DNA from 4 places in the Photobacterium toruni genome. Region 1 is predicted to be linked to each of the others. Evidence: predicted binding sites of a transcription regulator. Region 1 holds the regulator's gene; each other region holds the start of a gene.
What was found. The regulator CRP, encoded in region 1, controls carbon source genes, mostly activating them, when cyclic AMP is high. The targets are predictions, from matches to a motif close to TGTGANNNNNNTCACA.
Positions count from the first base shown of each region.

Region 1 (3,217 bases):
CACAATGGCACTATTTTGTTGAGCATATTCGTGCTGGAATTGTAAATCGCAACCGACCATTAACAGGCGCGAGTGGCGATGCCCCTTTTGGTGGTCCTGGTGCATCAGGTAATCTTCGTCCAAGTGCTTATTATGCTGCAGACTATTGTGCTTATCCGATGGCATCGATTGAGGGGGAGCAATTACAGTTGCCGGCTCAATTAGCGCCAGGAGTGAGCTTGAGCTAAGGTTTAATGACTGATAATGCTTTTAATAAGCAGGTTGATTATGGAATCTATTACACAAATTTTTGATGGCTTATGGCATGATTATAGTCGACGTTTATGCCCTTCTGCAGTTCAAATACAGCAGTTGTTAACTGAAGATACCGCGTTGCTCAATGACCATATTGCGTTGCGTAGTTTTGGGTTGCCTAAGTGTGGGTTAGCAGTGCTTGCCGCACCATTTATTGCTTTGGGCTATCAACCGCAAGCAAAATATCATTTCAGTGCTAAGAAGCTGTATGCCGAGTCATTTATTCATGCTAATCCTTTACTGCCAAAAGTGTTTATTAGTGAATTACAATTAGCAGGGTGTTCGGCTGAATTACAGCGTGCGATACGAGGATTGCTAGATCAGGTGGATGATGATTATTTTTGCCAGCCTGATTTTGTTTATGGTGGGCGTCCATGGCAAATTGACTTTGCAACTTATCAATTTTTAGCTGCTGAAAGTGAATATGCGGCATGGGTGGCAGCCCATGGTTTTGGGGCCAATCATTTCACGGTGAGTATTAATCAATTAGAACAGTTCTCTAATCTTGAAGAGGTTAATCATTTATTACGTCATAACCAGTTTGTGATTAATCAATCAGGCGGCGAGATAAAAGGTAATGCAGAAGTAATGTTAGAGCAATCAGCTACGATGGCAGATGTCGTTGGTGTCAGTTTTCGAGATGGTATTCATAAGATTCCGGGTGGTTTTTATGAATTTGCTAAACGTTATCCGCAACCTAATGGTGAGTTATATTTAGGCTTTGTTACAGCTTCAGCAAATAAGATATTTGAAAGTACGGACAGTTAAAAGATGAACCTTAACTTCATAGGATCAAGTCTCGAAGAATAGAAAACAGCACTGCATTATATGAGTGCTGTTTAGAATTTAAATTAATTATCGAGCGGTGAACCCCAAACACCTGATTCATCTGCAGGGCAACGACGTAATCCGGTTTGTTGTTCAAGGTAACAACGGCTATCACTAAATCCGGTCATTTCAATGGTTGTTGGTTGGCCGGTCAGTACGCCAGGTACGGTGGTGTAACTATTAGCAGAAAAGCGTTCAATATCCATATTGATCATCATTGATTTAAAAGTCCATTTGTAAGTGAAATGTAGCATGAATGGATGTTATTACAAATTAAAATTTAACAGTGAGACTACCGCTATTAATGATTATATTATGAGGATATTAAAGGGGAAATTTAGCATAAAAAAAACCGCAGATATAAGCTGCGGTTTCATTGGTAATTAACGTACCGCTAAAAATTAGCGTGTACCGTAAACTACAATCGTTTTGCCATGAGCAGAAATAAGATTTTGCTCTTCCAGCATTTTTAAGATTCGACCCACAGTTTCGCGAGAACAACCTACGATCTGGCCAATTTCTTGACGAGTGATCTTAATTTGCATGCCATCAGGATGTGTCATTGCATCGGGTTGTTTTGCCAGATTCAATAACGTTTGTGCAATACGGCCTGTTACATCAAGGAATGCAAGATCACCTACCTTTTGACTTGTCACTTGTAAGCGGCATGCCATTTGAGCAGATAAACGCATTAGAATATCTGGATTCACTTGAATTAACTGACGGAATTTCTTAAATGAAATTTCTGCAACTTCACAAGGGCTTTTTGCACGAACCCAAGCTGTACGTTCTTGGTCTTCTTCGAACAAGCCGAGTTCACCAATAAAGTCACCCTGGTTTAGGTAAGAAAGGATCATCTCCTTACCTTCTTCATCCTTGATTAATACAGCAACAGAACCCTTCACGATATAGTACAAAGTCTCAGCTTTTTCACCTGCGTGAATTAACGTGCTCTTTGATGGATATTTGTGAATGTGACAATGGGAAAGAAACCACTCTAAAGTTGGATCTGTTTGCGGTTTACCTGGAACCATATTACTAACTTCCTCTGCATATGTTGCCCAACAATATGTTCTGTAGAGATAACTAAACAAAACGAAGTGTTGGCAGGGTTATTCACTCAGCGGCTAAGCTGTGAGTTAACTTGAACTGGCTTAGAGTGTATCCTTTTTCTCACGCTTTTTCTTGATATTGATCGAGCAGATAGGCTCATTTATGAGAGATAAGTGTGCACATGATCACATCGTTGTGAGTTAGTTGCCTGCAGTATCGTTTTAAAGTGGTTTTATTCTCTAATTTTACAAATATAAATATGCAACGTAATTAGCATTAAGCACAATAAACACGATTGCACTGATGGAATTATCAACAAAAATAAGATAAATTTTTGAAGAATATAGCTAAAGGATATAAAAATGCAGTCACGTGTAAAGTGGTTAGAAAATATGACTTTTGTGGGTCAATCAGCATCGGGTCATAGCGTTGTTTTAGATGGTAATGGTGGCGAAAAAGCCCCGAGCCCAATGGAATTAGTATTAATGGCCGCTGGAGGGTGTAGCTCCGTAGATGTCGTTAGTGGATTACAAGATTTACATCAACAGATCACTGCTTGTGAGGTGAGTGTTACTGCTGAACGTCGTGAGCAAGCCCCACGAATTTTTACACATGCAAATTTACACTTTGTTGTTACGGGCCATGACCTAAGTGATGAATTAGTGAGTAAGGTGGTGGCTGATTCTCTCGAAAAATACTGCTCAGTGTGTTTAATGCTCGGTCAGGGGGTTGATATGAGCCATAGCTATGAGATTGTTGTGGCGTAATGTTCATATAAGAATGGCGGTTGCTGAGATCAGTAACCGTTCATTAATGTCACTAACGGTTACGTCTGATTGTTAATCTTTAGGTCTTATATTTGACGTACCACTTAAGCTATTTTGCCGTTTGCAATTAATTGTTCAAGTAACGGTCGCATAATGAGTTCCATCGCAAAACTCATTTTTCCGCCAGGCACAACGAGGGTATTGTGGCGTGACATAAATGAACCTTGAATCATGGCGAGTAAATAGGGAAAGTCGACATTCTTTAAACCACGAAA
Region 1 covers NZ_AP024854.1:229,334-232,550, forward strand. Annotated here, with positions in the region: gene astD (succinylglutamate-semialdehyde dehydrogenase) at 1-227, shown strand, start outside; gene OC457_RS01085 (DUF1338 domain-containing protein) at 268-1,062, shown strand; gene OC457_RS01090 (hypothetical protein) at 1,146-1,340, opposite strand; gene crp (cAMP-activated global transcriptional regulator CRP) at 1,524-2,156, opposite strand; gene OC457_RS01100 (OsmC family protein) at 2,538-2,942, shown strand; gene OC457_RS01105 (phosphoribulokinase) at 3,047-3,217, opposite strand, start outside.

Region 2 (3,217 bases), 760 kb from region 1:
CAATGGGTTCATTCCATTGCTGTTCATTTGGTTTGTTATCACATAAAAAATATAATAGTCGCTGCCCAAGCTCACAAATATCACGAGCCCGTTCTCTAATATATTGATCTTTCATATTGGCAAATCGATTTGAATAGGTTTCAACCACTTGTCGAACGGCCCATTCAGCTTGATCGCCGCGATCAATATGTGTTTTTAGATCAGCCCGTAATAACGGATCATTGAGTAAATGACTAAATAAATCAAAAATCGCGAGAGTTTCTTTTTGTAAGTCACTATCAAAGCGTTTTCGTAAGCGACGAAATTCTTTCGCTGCCGCATCAATTGCAATGGTTAACCGTTCTTGCTCTGCATGAATATCTAAACATGATGCTGGTGCAACATGATCGAGTAAGGGTTGAGTATCATCCCACCATGCTTTAGCAATCGCGACCCCACTGGACGCCGCAGAACCGGTTAAATGAAGTCGATTACCTTTTTCAAACCACATTCCTTGCGCTTTAGCATGGGCTAAAATACCCGCTAACTGCGCCGCAAGGGTAACTAAAAAAGATTCTTCACTTTCGGTAAATTCACGTTGCTCGCGTTGTTGAACCACAATAACACCAAGGACTTGGCGCTGATGTATAATAGGTGTACCAAAAAAGGATCGAAAAGATTCCTCTCCGATCCCTGGAAGGTGTTTAAAATGGGGATGTACTCGAGCATCAGCAACATTTAATGGCTCGGCTCGTTGTCCGACTAACCCTACTAACCCTTCATCAAAGCGTAAACTAATGCGTCGCCGTGACTTATTTAACCCTTGTGTTGCCATCAAGGTATAAATCTGACGCTGATGATCGGCAATGTATACTGAACAACAGTCAGTCGTCATTACCTGAGTCGTATTTGAGACTAATTGATCTAATGCATCGATCAATGTGTGGGCGCTGACAACCTTGTCAACAATTTCTCTTAGCTGTGTCAGCATAACGAGCCTTTAATTGTGCCTGTGAGCCAATAACCTCTACTTGCTAATTGCGCTTATTTTTAATGCGTTTAAATTTACGTTCTTTCCATTCTTTAAATGGCATTGCAACAGCTGCAAACTCTTTTAACGCACGACGGTATACATCACGTTTAAAAGAGACGACTTGTCTTACTGGGTACCAATAACTTACCCAGCGCCAACCATCAAACTCAGGTGTTACACCACGCTGCATATTGACCTTGGACTCATCGCATTCCAAACTCAGCAAAAACCACTTTTGCTTTTGACCGATACAAACAGGTTTTGAATCCCACCGCACAAGACGCTTCGGTAATTTATAACGTAACCAGTGTCGGCTTGACGCAATTATCCTGACATCTTTTTTGGTTAAACCTACTTCTTCATACAATTCACGGTACATAGCCTGCTCAGGCGTTTCACCTTCATCAATGCCACCTTGCGGAAATTGCCAAGAATGTTGTCCATATCGTCGAGCCCAAAATACCTGCCCATGGCCATTGCAGATAACGATCCCAACATTAGGGCGGTATCCATCGCCATCAATCACTGGACGACCTCAAGTATAAATATCTATTAATAGTGATTTTTTCATAGTAGACGTGATCGGTAAACAAACATTCATCAATATCGATGCGTTTCACCCAATTTAAACTGCATTCTGGATAACTTTGCACTCTGATTACTTTAAAGACAATCAAATGAGACATATCCCACATTTATTCACTCTTTCTGTGGATAGATTTGTGTAGAAACCTAAAAAAAACAGATTTAACGAACAATCAACGCCTTACAAATGAATAATAAAAACATTAAAAAATACATTTTTCCCATTTTAAAACATAAAGATAAAATAAAAACCGTACTATAATAAATTAAAATAAATACAAATTTCACATCACCAAAAAATGATCGGTTAAATATCAACCAATAATGACTTTAGCAGTAATGTCACTGTCATCACTTTGAATAACTCACGCTCATACTGATTACTTTTTCAACTTAATACTGTATGCATATCCAGTCATAATAATATAAAATATTTTCAAAAAAAAAGCTGTGGATATCTTTTTATTTTAATATTAGCCTTAAATAACAACGATACGTTATCGCTATTAAATCATTACAAGAGGTAATATCATTTAACAAAGTAAAAAAGATCAATTTAAATCTCGACCCGCAACCAACGATCATCGCCGATCCTTGCATACGATATCATGCAAATATGCTAATATTCACAACGGTAAATACTCGATATAACTTACTATCACGACATCTTATGATCACAAAAACACCCCAATCTCCTCCAAAAACGGAAGCTGAATTACTTTATCGAGCTCAGCAATTAGCGGGCATGACATTAGGTGAATTAGCAGCGATAGCTGGAATTATTCCTCCTCCCAACCTTAAACGCGATAAAGGTTGGGTAGGCCAATTATTAGAATGGCACTTAGGGGCAACAGCAGGCAGTAAACCTGTTCCTGATTTTATAGACCTTGGCATTGAACTTAAAACAATACCAATTAGCTACCAAGGCCGACCATTAGAAACGACTTTTGTCTGTGTTGCTCCTTTAATTGGCGTACAAGGCTTACAATGGCAGCACAGTCATATTAGACAAAAACTAGCACGCGTATTATGGATGCCAGTTGAAGGCGAGCGCGATATTCCACTTGAAGATCGTCATGTAGGCTCAGCGTTATTATGGAGTCCAAGTGTCGAGGAAGAAGCACAATTACAACAAGACTGGGAAGAATTAATGGATTTGATCGTGCTAGGACAAGTAGAAAGTATTACAGCTCGTCATGGTGAAGTACTGCAATTACGCCCAAAAGCGGCAAATAGCAAGGTACTCACTGAAGCTTATGGCGCCAATGGTCAACCCATTAAAACATTACCCCGTGGCTTCTACTTAAAAAAACAATTTACAGGACAACTATTACAACAGCACTTTATTTAATAATTAATAATGAAGCCATTACAGTTAATTTTCTCATATCAACTAAGCGTGGCTTTGACGAAAACAACGAGATGGCGGAATTAGCTCATGTTTATTCAATAAACGGTACATTGTTGCCCGTGATACGCCTAATTCACGTGCAGCAGCAGATATCTGGCCTTTATTATTTTCTAACACTGTCAATAATGCATTTCGTTCAGATTCTTCACGTACTTTTTTGAGGCTTAACTTATCATCAATCAAGCGTGGAATATCTAACTGATCGGCTT
Region 2 covers NZ_AP024854.1:2,475,053-2,478,269, forward strand. Annotated here, with positions in the region: gene ptsP (phosphoenolpyruvate--protein phosphotransferase) at 1-970, opposite strand, end outside; gene rppH (RNA pyrophosphohydrolase) at 1,014-1,538, opposite strand; gene mutH (DNA mismatch repair endonuclease MutH) at 2,268-2,948, shown strand; gene OC457_RS11695 (sigma-54-dependent transcriptional regulator) at 2,991-3,217, opposite strand, start outside.
Region 2: rppH (RNA pyrophosphohydrolase) is a predicted target of CRP. The motif match lies at 1,691-1,706, and genes of this name have one in related genera.

Region 3 (3,217 bases), 1.4 Mb from region 1:
AACACCCTGGCTTAACCGTTGATATGTCACTGAACAATCATTTTGTTGATTTAGTGGCAGATAACTATGATCTCGTGATTCGCACCGGCTCTCTGGAAGATTCAAGCCTTATTGCTCGTCATATTTTTAATTCTCGTTGGGTTATCTGTGCTTCACCCGCTTACTTTGAACAACATGGCATACCTGAAACACCAAAAGCCCTTAATAGTCATAATTGCTTAGGCTATAACCCACAAAGCACCGGCCCTTTTGACTGGCAATTTATTCGTCAAAATAAAATTTACACCCATAAGGTCAGTGGTAACTTTTCATCAGATAACGCAGCTGCATTAAAAAAAGTAGCACTGGCAGGTAATGGTATTGCTTACTTACCCACCTGTCTGGTTTATAGTGAATTACAGCAGGGTCAATTAATTGAGGTATTAGCGGCTCATGCAGGGAAAGTGGTTGGTATTTATGCAGTTTATCCTTACACCCGCAAACCGGCTAAACGGATTCAAGCACTTATTGAACATATTCGAGAAAGCTATATGGAAATTAAAGAACAATTTTAACCATCAATTAGTTTCATCAATAAATGTCCGTCATAAAGAGCTTGTTTTACCAACGCCGCACCAGGCATGGTTGCTTGAGTGTAAAAACGACTTTCTTGAAGTTCGAGATCACGATTATAAATAGGCAATGTTTGAGCGATAACACATTCCATAATAGCAGGATATAATACTGATTTAGCTCGATTTAATTCACCACCGATTAAGATCCGCTGCGGATTAAATAGATTGACCATAATTGCTATCGCTTGACCAAGGTGATGCCCCAAATCAGTAATAATTTGGTTCGCAAGGGGATCACCAGCAACCGCAGCATCACAAATAGACTCAATTGTTAGGGTTGATGTTGTTAATACTGATGGGTGTCCATCTTGTAAACAAATCAATGTTTGATCTAAAACGGCAGATAAACTTGCCACGGTTTCTAAACACCCATGATTACCGCAAAAACAGCGTTTACCATAAGGTTTAATCTGAATATGACCTAGTTCACCAACATTACCAGTTCGCCCTTGAAGTACCGCATCATCTAAAATAATTCCAGCGCCAACGCCATGATGTACTGAAACTAAAATAGAATTTGATATACCACGTGAATTACCAAATAGTTTTTCAGCTAATGCCCATGAACGAGTATCATTGCCAACAAAAACAGGTAATCCTGTCGCCTGATGAAGAATATCACTCAATGGTAAATTTTCTATCGTATAGTGTGGCATTTGTAAAACAATACCGTCATCAGCATTTACAAGCCCAGGTAATGAAACCGCAATAGCCGAAATACGATCAATCGCACTAACATGATTAGCAAAAAACACATTAATTTCAGTCAATAATTTAGCAACAACATCATCTTGCTGCAGTTGATGAATATTTTGTCTTTCTTCAACTAAAATCTCACCACTTAACGAATGTAAAGCAATCGTCAAATAGCCTCGGCCTAATCGAATTGATAAAAATTGCCAACCTTCATTTGCAGGGACAAGTCCAATAGCGGGTCGTCCTCGACTCGTTGACTCCTGATCTTGCGTTTCTTTTATCAAATGAGCATCAATCAATTCACGAGTAATCTTGGTAATACTTGCTGGTGCTAATTGACTACGTTTAGATAATTCAATCCGTGAAATAGGTCCGTACAGATCAATAAGTTTATATACGCTCCCGGCATTATTTCTTTTTATATGATCAATATGACCTGGCTGAGCGACATACATGTCGATACTCCTAGAGAAAAAACAGCAATAAATAGTATTCGTTTTGCAATTTTTTTACTTTGCGAACTAATTGTGAAGCATCTTGTACTCAGGACGTGACAGACATCACGAGGAATCCCTAAAGACTTCCGCTTTCGCTTCTGACATAATGATAAATCGGCATTTCGCCGAGTATAATTTCAATTAGTAAATTTAATCTCTTCGGCACTTTAGCCCAGCATCACTCACAAGTGACACCTAGGTTATAATGGCAAAAAGTAACGATATGAGAATATGAGGTTTTACGTGTACAAAATTAATGAAGTCTTCGAAACCATTCAAGGTGAAGGTGTATTCACTGGTGTTCCTGCTATTTTTGTTCGTTTACAAGTCTGCCCTGTTGGCTGTTCATGGTGTGATACTAAACAAACATGGACAGCTGAAACTGAAGATTTAGTCAGCGTTGAACGTATTATGGTTAAAACAGAAGACTCCCCACTTTGGACACAACTTGATGCAAATGGCATTATTAAGCTATTAATTGTTCAAGGCTATACGGCTAAACATGTGGTGATCACTGGTGGTGAGCCGTGTATTTATGACCTTCGTCCACTGACAATTGCTTTAGAAAAAGCCGGGTTTAACTGCCAAATTGAAACCAGTGGTACCTCAGAGATTTTAGCCAGTGATCAAACATGGGTTACGGTATCACCTAAAATCAATATGAAAGCAAAGCTGCCAGTACTACCTTCGGCGTTAGCACGTGCAAATGAGATCAAGCATCCAGTTGGAACACATAAAGACATTGAACAATTAGACACTTTATTAGCGCCAGTAACACTACGTAATGATGTCACAATAGCACTGCAACCTATCAGTCAAAAATCGCGAGCAACAGAACTATGCATTGCAACATGTATCGCGCGTAATTGGCGTTTATCGATCCAAACTCATAAATATCTAGCGATTGCTTAACCCTAAATATTTTTATCTTTCGCTATAGCATCTACAAATAACAAGGCAATGATAAGACCTATATTTACTTATCATTGCCAAAGTGATCATTTCTTAACCACCATTCAGTATAAATTTCCACTTTCCCACATCAATTTGTCAATCTAATGAGATCAGTACTTGATGCTTGACGTAAGAAAGGTAATATTACTTACACAACGATATCTTTAAGCACGTAATACTTTAATTCCAAAGTGAAGTGCCTAAACGGAGAATAACTTAAACATGACTTACGCGCCTGTAACAGACGTATTAAGCGGTAAACTCGCTATCGACAGTGAAGTCACTGTTCGCGGTTGGGTTCGCTCACGTCGTGATTCCAAAGCTGGAATTTCTTTCCTTGCCATTTATGACGGCTCTTGTTTCGACCCGATTCAGGCCGTGGTCTCTAATGAGTTAAATAATTATCAAGAAGAAGTACTAAAATTAACAACGGGTTGCTCTGTTGAAGTCACTGGT
Region 3 covers NZ_AP024854.1:1,790,133-1,793,349, forward strand. Annotated here, with positions in the region: gene OC457_RS08550 (LysR family transcriptional regulator) at 1-554, shown strand, start outside; gene mlc (sugar metabolism global transcriptional regulator Mlc) at 551-1,765, opposite strand; gene queE (7-carboxy-7-deazaguanine synthase QueE) at 2,039-2,719, shown strand; gene asnS (asparagine--tRNA ligase) at 2,984-3,217, shown strand, end outside.
Region 3: mlc (sugar metabolism global transcriptional regulator Mlc) is a predicted target of CRP. The motif match lies at 1,860-1,875, and genes of this name have one in related genera.

Region 4 (3,217 bases), 1.4 Mb from region 1:
TGTGAACGGTTAGCCGCTTTACAAGCACTAATTGCCAATTCAGAGCTTTCTTCAATACAAATGCCATTATCAAAATCACTTAATAGACCGTCTTTAATCCCTAAATCTAAAGGACCAAATGAATCAGGTAAGTATTGTTGCAAGGTCATTGGTTCGCGTTGAGGGAGTTGGATAATCATGTCATTAGCCGATGTTAATTCATTCATGAACTGACGACAGTGACCGCAAGGGCTGTAATTAATAGTGACATCTTTAATGCCAACTTCACCTTTGATCCATGCGTGGCTAATAGCAGATTGTTCAGCATGAATAGTACAAGCCATACTTGCGTTTTCAAATTCCATGTTGGCACCAAAATAAAGGCGACCTGATGTGCCACGAACAATCGCACCGACATAGAAATTAGAAATAGGGACTACAGCATAAGAAGCAGCAATAGGAAGGAGAGCCAAGCGAAGTTCAGTGTCTGTCATCTGAGTTGTTGATAATAAAAATTCAAATTGCTCAGGACTGATAGTTGAATCGAAATCTGAAGCTTCAATAATAGGCTCTAAAGCTGACGCCAATTCTGCAGGTAATAAGCTTAATGCTTTTATAACACGTGCGTACATTGGGTGTTACTCCTTCATTGTTTATGGCAAAACATTCTATGTGAATCTCCATACTCTAAGAGTGATCTTGATCACATTATTTGTTTTGCCATTGCACCTATTACATTATTGAGAGTGGCGTCACACTTGTTTCTGAAACTAACAAGATATTATTTCAATAACTTATTGATATTTGACCATTTAGATTGTTTTTTGTTCACCTGTATTTACTGCTGTTAAGCATGCCCAAAAATACGTAATAAGAGAGGGAACATCAGTGGAGCCAATAGGGTTGTCATGATTCCACAAATAACCAATGCTAACGAACTAAACGCACCTTCTTGGTAATCTTCTTCTACAGCTTTAGCGGTACCTAATGCATGTGAGACCGTACCAATGGATAAGCCTTTTGCTAATGGGTGCTTTACACGAAATAGTTTCATGATCGGATAGCCTAATACCGCACCAAATAAACCAACAATAATAACCATGGCAGAAGTGATCGCAGGAATACCACCAATTTGTTGAGAAGCAGCCATTGCGAGTGGCGTAGTGATCGATTTAGGTAAAATACTGGCTGCAAGTTGCGCATCAGCACCCATAGAAAAAGCAATTGCAGTACCAAAGGTCATTGATAATACGCTACCAACAAAACAAGAGGTTAAAATCGTTTTCCACTTACTGCGAATTAGCCCAATTTGTTGATATAAAGGAAAAGCTAACGCGACAACAGCAGGACCTAATAAATAGTTAATCACTTCATTTTGAGCAAAATAGGTTTGGTAAGGTACTGCCAACCATCTTAATGCCACAATCATGACAATAAGCGTTATTAAAAGAGGGTTGAAAAAAGGATTTTTGATTTTCATTGCTAAATAACGCGCAGAATAAAAACAGACTAAAGTTGCCACTAACCAAATCATGAATTTTTCTCCTTATGGTGTACAGCTAAACCGATCACAATTAATACAATAGTGGTACTACCAAGTGTACTTGCAAAAATAATGGCAGCGTTATTTTCAATGATACCTAAGTAATTCATTAAACCGACACCAACAGGCACAAATAGTAGCGCCATGTGTTTAATTAATAAATTGCAGGTACTTTCAACCCATTCAGCACGGCAAACACCAGTAACAAGGCCAATAAAAAGGATAAATAAACCAATAATACTGCCAGGAACAGGTAACCTAGAAAAATGCTGAATAGCTTGTCCTAAAAAGAAACAAACCATAACGATGGCAAATGAGCGGATGTAATTCATGTGGACAATAACTCTTAAATGTTTCATTCATCATACAAATTACCATGACAATTGTCACACTAATTTTTCACGAGTAATGAACTATATTTGTTTTCGTTGATAAAACAAGCACTAATGATGCTTAGTTGTTAACTAATATCAATTAACCAGTAGCGTTAATGTAATTATTACGATAGCAAAAATGATTGCATAATTTAAATTTATCATCATAAGAAAAGGTTTTTTTGAATGATTTTGGGTAATATTTTTCCACGGAAGCACTTTTTTTAGTTTAGGCATTTCATTACGTACTGCTGCCGTGTTTGGTAATGACACGCGAAAGCCATAGCTAGGAATAATATAGATAGGTATTGCCATTTTTCCATTACGAAGTAATTTTTTAGATAGCGAGAGTAATAAAATATTAAGATCATAATGATGATCGCTGCTATCTTCGTATGCATTGGGGTAGGTAAAGGTATAACGATATACCGATTCTATACTGACAACTTCACCAGCAAGATAACAAAGCGAGGCTAAAAAACGAGATTCGTCATCAGTTAATAGGGTTTGTTGATTGTCATGCCATCGAAGTAATCTGTTTTCAGGAATAAAATCAATACCTTCAAATCGATAACATTTTATTGCTGTTTTGGTCGTCATCATGCCACCTATTTGTAAACTATTCGAATACAACCTCACTCGATAGCATTAAGTGTTGACGGAATTACGACAATCATCAAATAACGGGTCTTATTTATAATAAAAAAGCTCACCATAAATGAATATGATGAGCTTATAACATTATGTTTGTAGCGTTATGAATTACACTAATTTGCTAATGTAGTCATATAGCGACTTCATGATCTTCATTTTGTTTTCATTAGATTGACAATCAAGTGCTGCCGCTTCAAAGTTTTCCATGTATTTTTGCATGTTCTCTTCAAAGAAATCTTGGCAATGATGTTTCCAACGTTGTTGTTCTTGATAGGTAAGCGTTAGAGGGTAGTTACGCGCACGATAGCGGAACAATAGCGGCTTAATACGCTCGTCATCGACATTGATTTCCAAGGTTGCCAATGAATCAACTGCCGTTTCACGAATAATATCCATCGTAGAACGATCAGCGGTAGAGAAGAAACCATCATAAAGCATGGTATCAACGTTGCCGCTATTAGCGTATTCACGTTTAACACTAAACATTTCAAGTAACTTCGCACGAACTTCTGGGTGCTGCTTTAATAGTGCTAAATGTTTAAGACATAATTCGCGATCAATCCCTAATCGTGCCGCATCTTCAGCTTTAAGGGTTTTTGCAGGCGCAAGCACCGGACACTTATTTAAATGCACTTCTTTAATCGGGACGGGTAACTCATCAGGACCA
Region 4 covers NZ_AP024854.1:1,603,563-1,606,779, reverse strand. Annotated here, with positions in the region: gene cdd (cytidine deaminase) at 1-611, opposite strand, end outside; gene OC457_RS07590 (CidB/LrgB family autolysis modulator) at 827-1,513, opposite strand; gene OC457_RS07585 (CidA/LrgA family protein) at 1,510-1,854, opposite strand; gene OC457_RS07580 (hypothetical protein) at 1,993-2,499, opposite strand; gene sbcB (exodeoxyribonuclease I) at 2,659-3,217, opposite strand, start outside.
Region 4: OC457_RS07585 (CidA/LrgA family protein) is a predicted target of CRP. The motif match lies at 1,898-1,913, and genes of this name have one in related genera.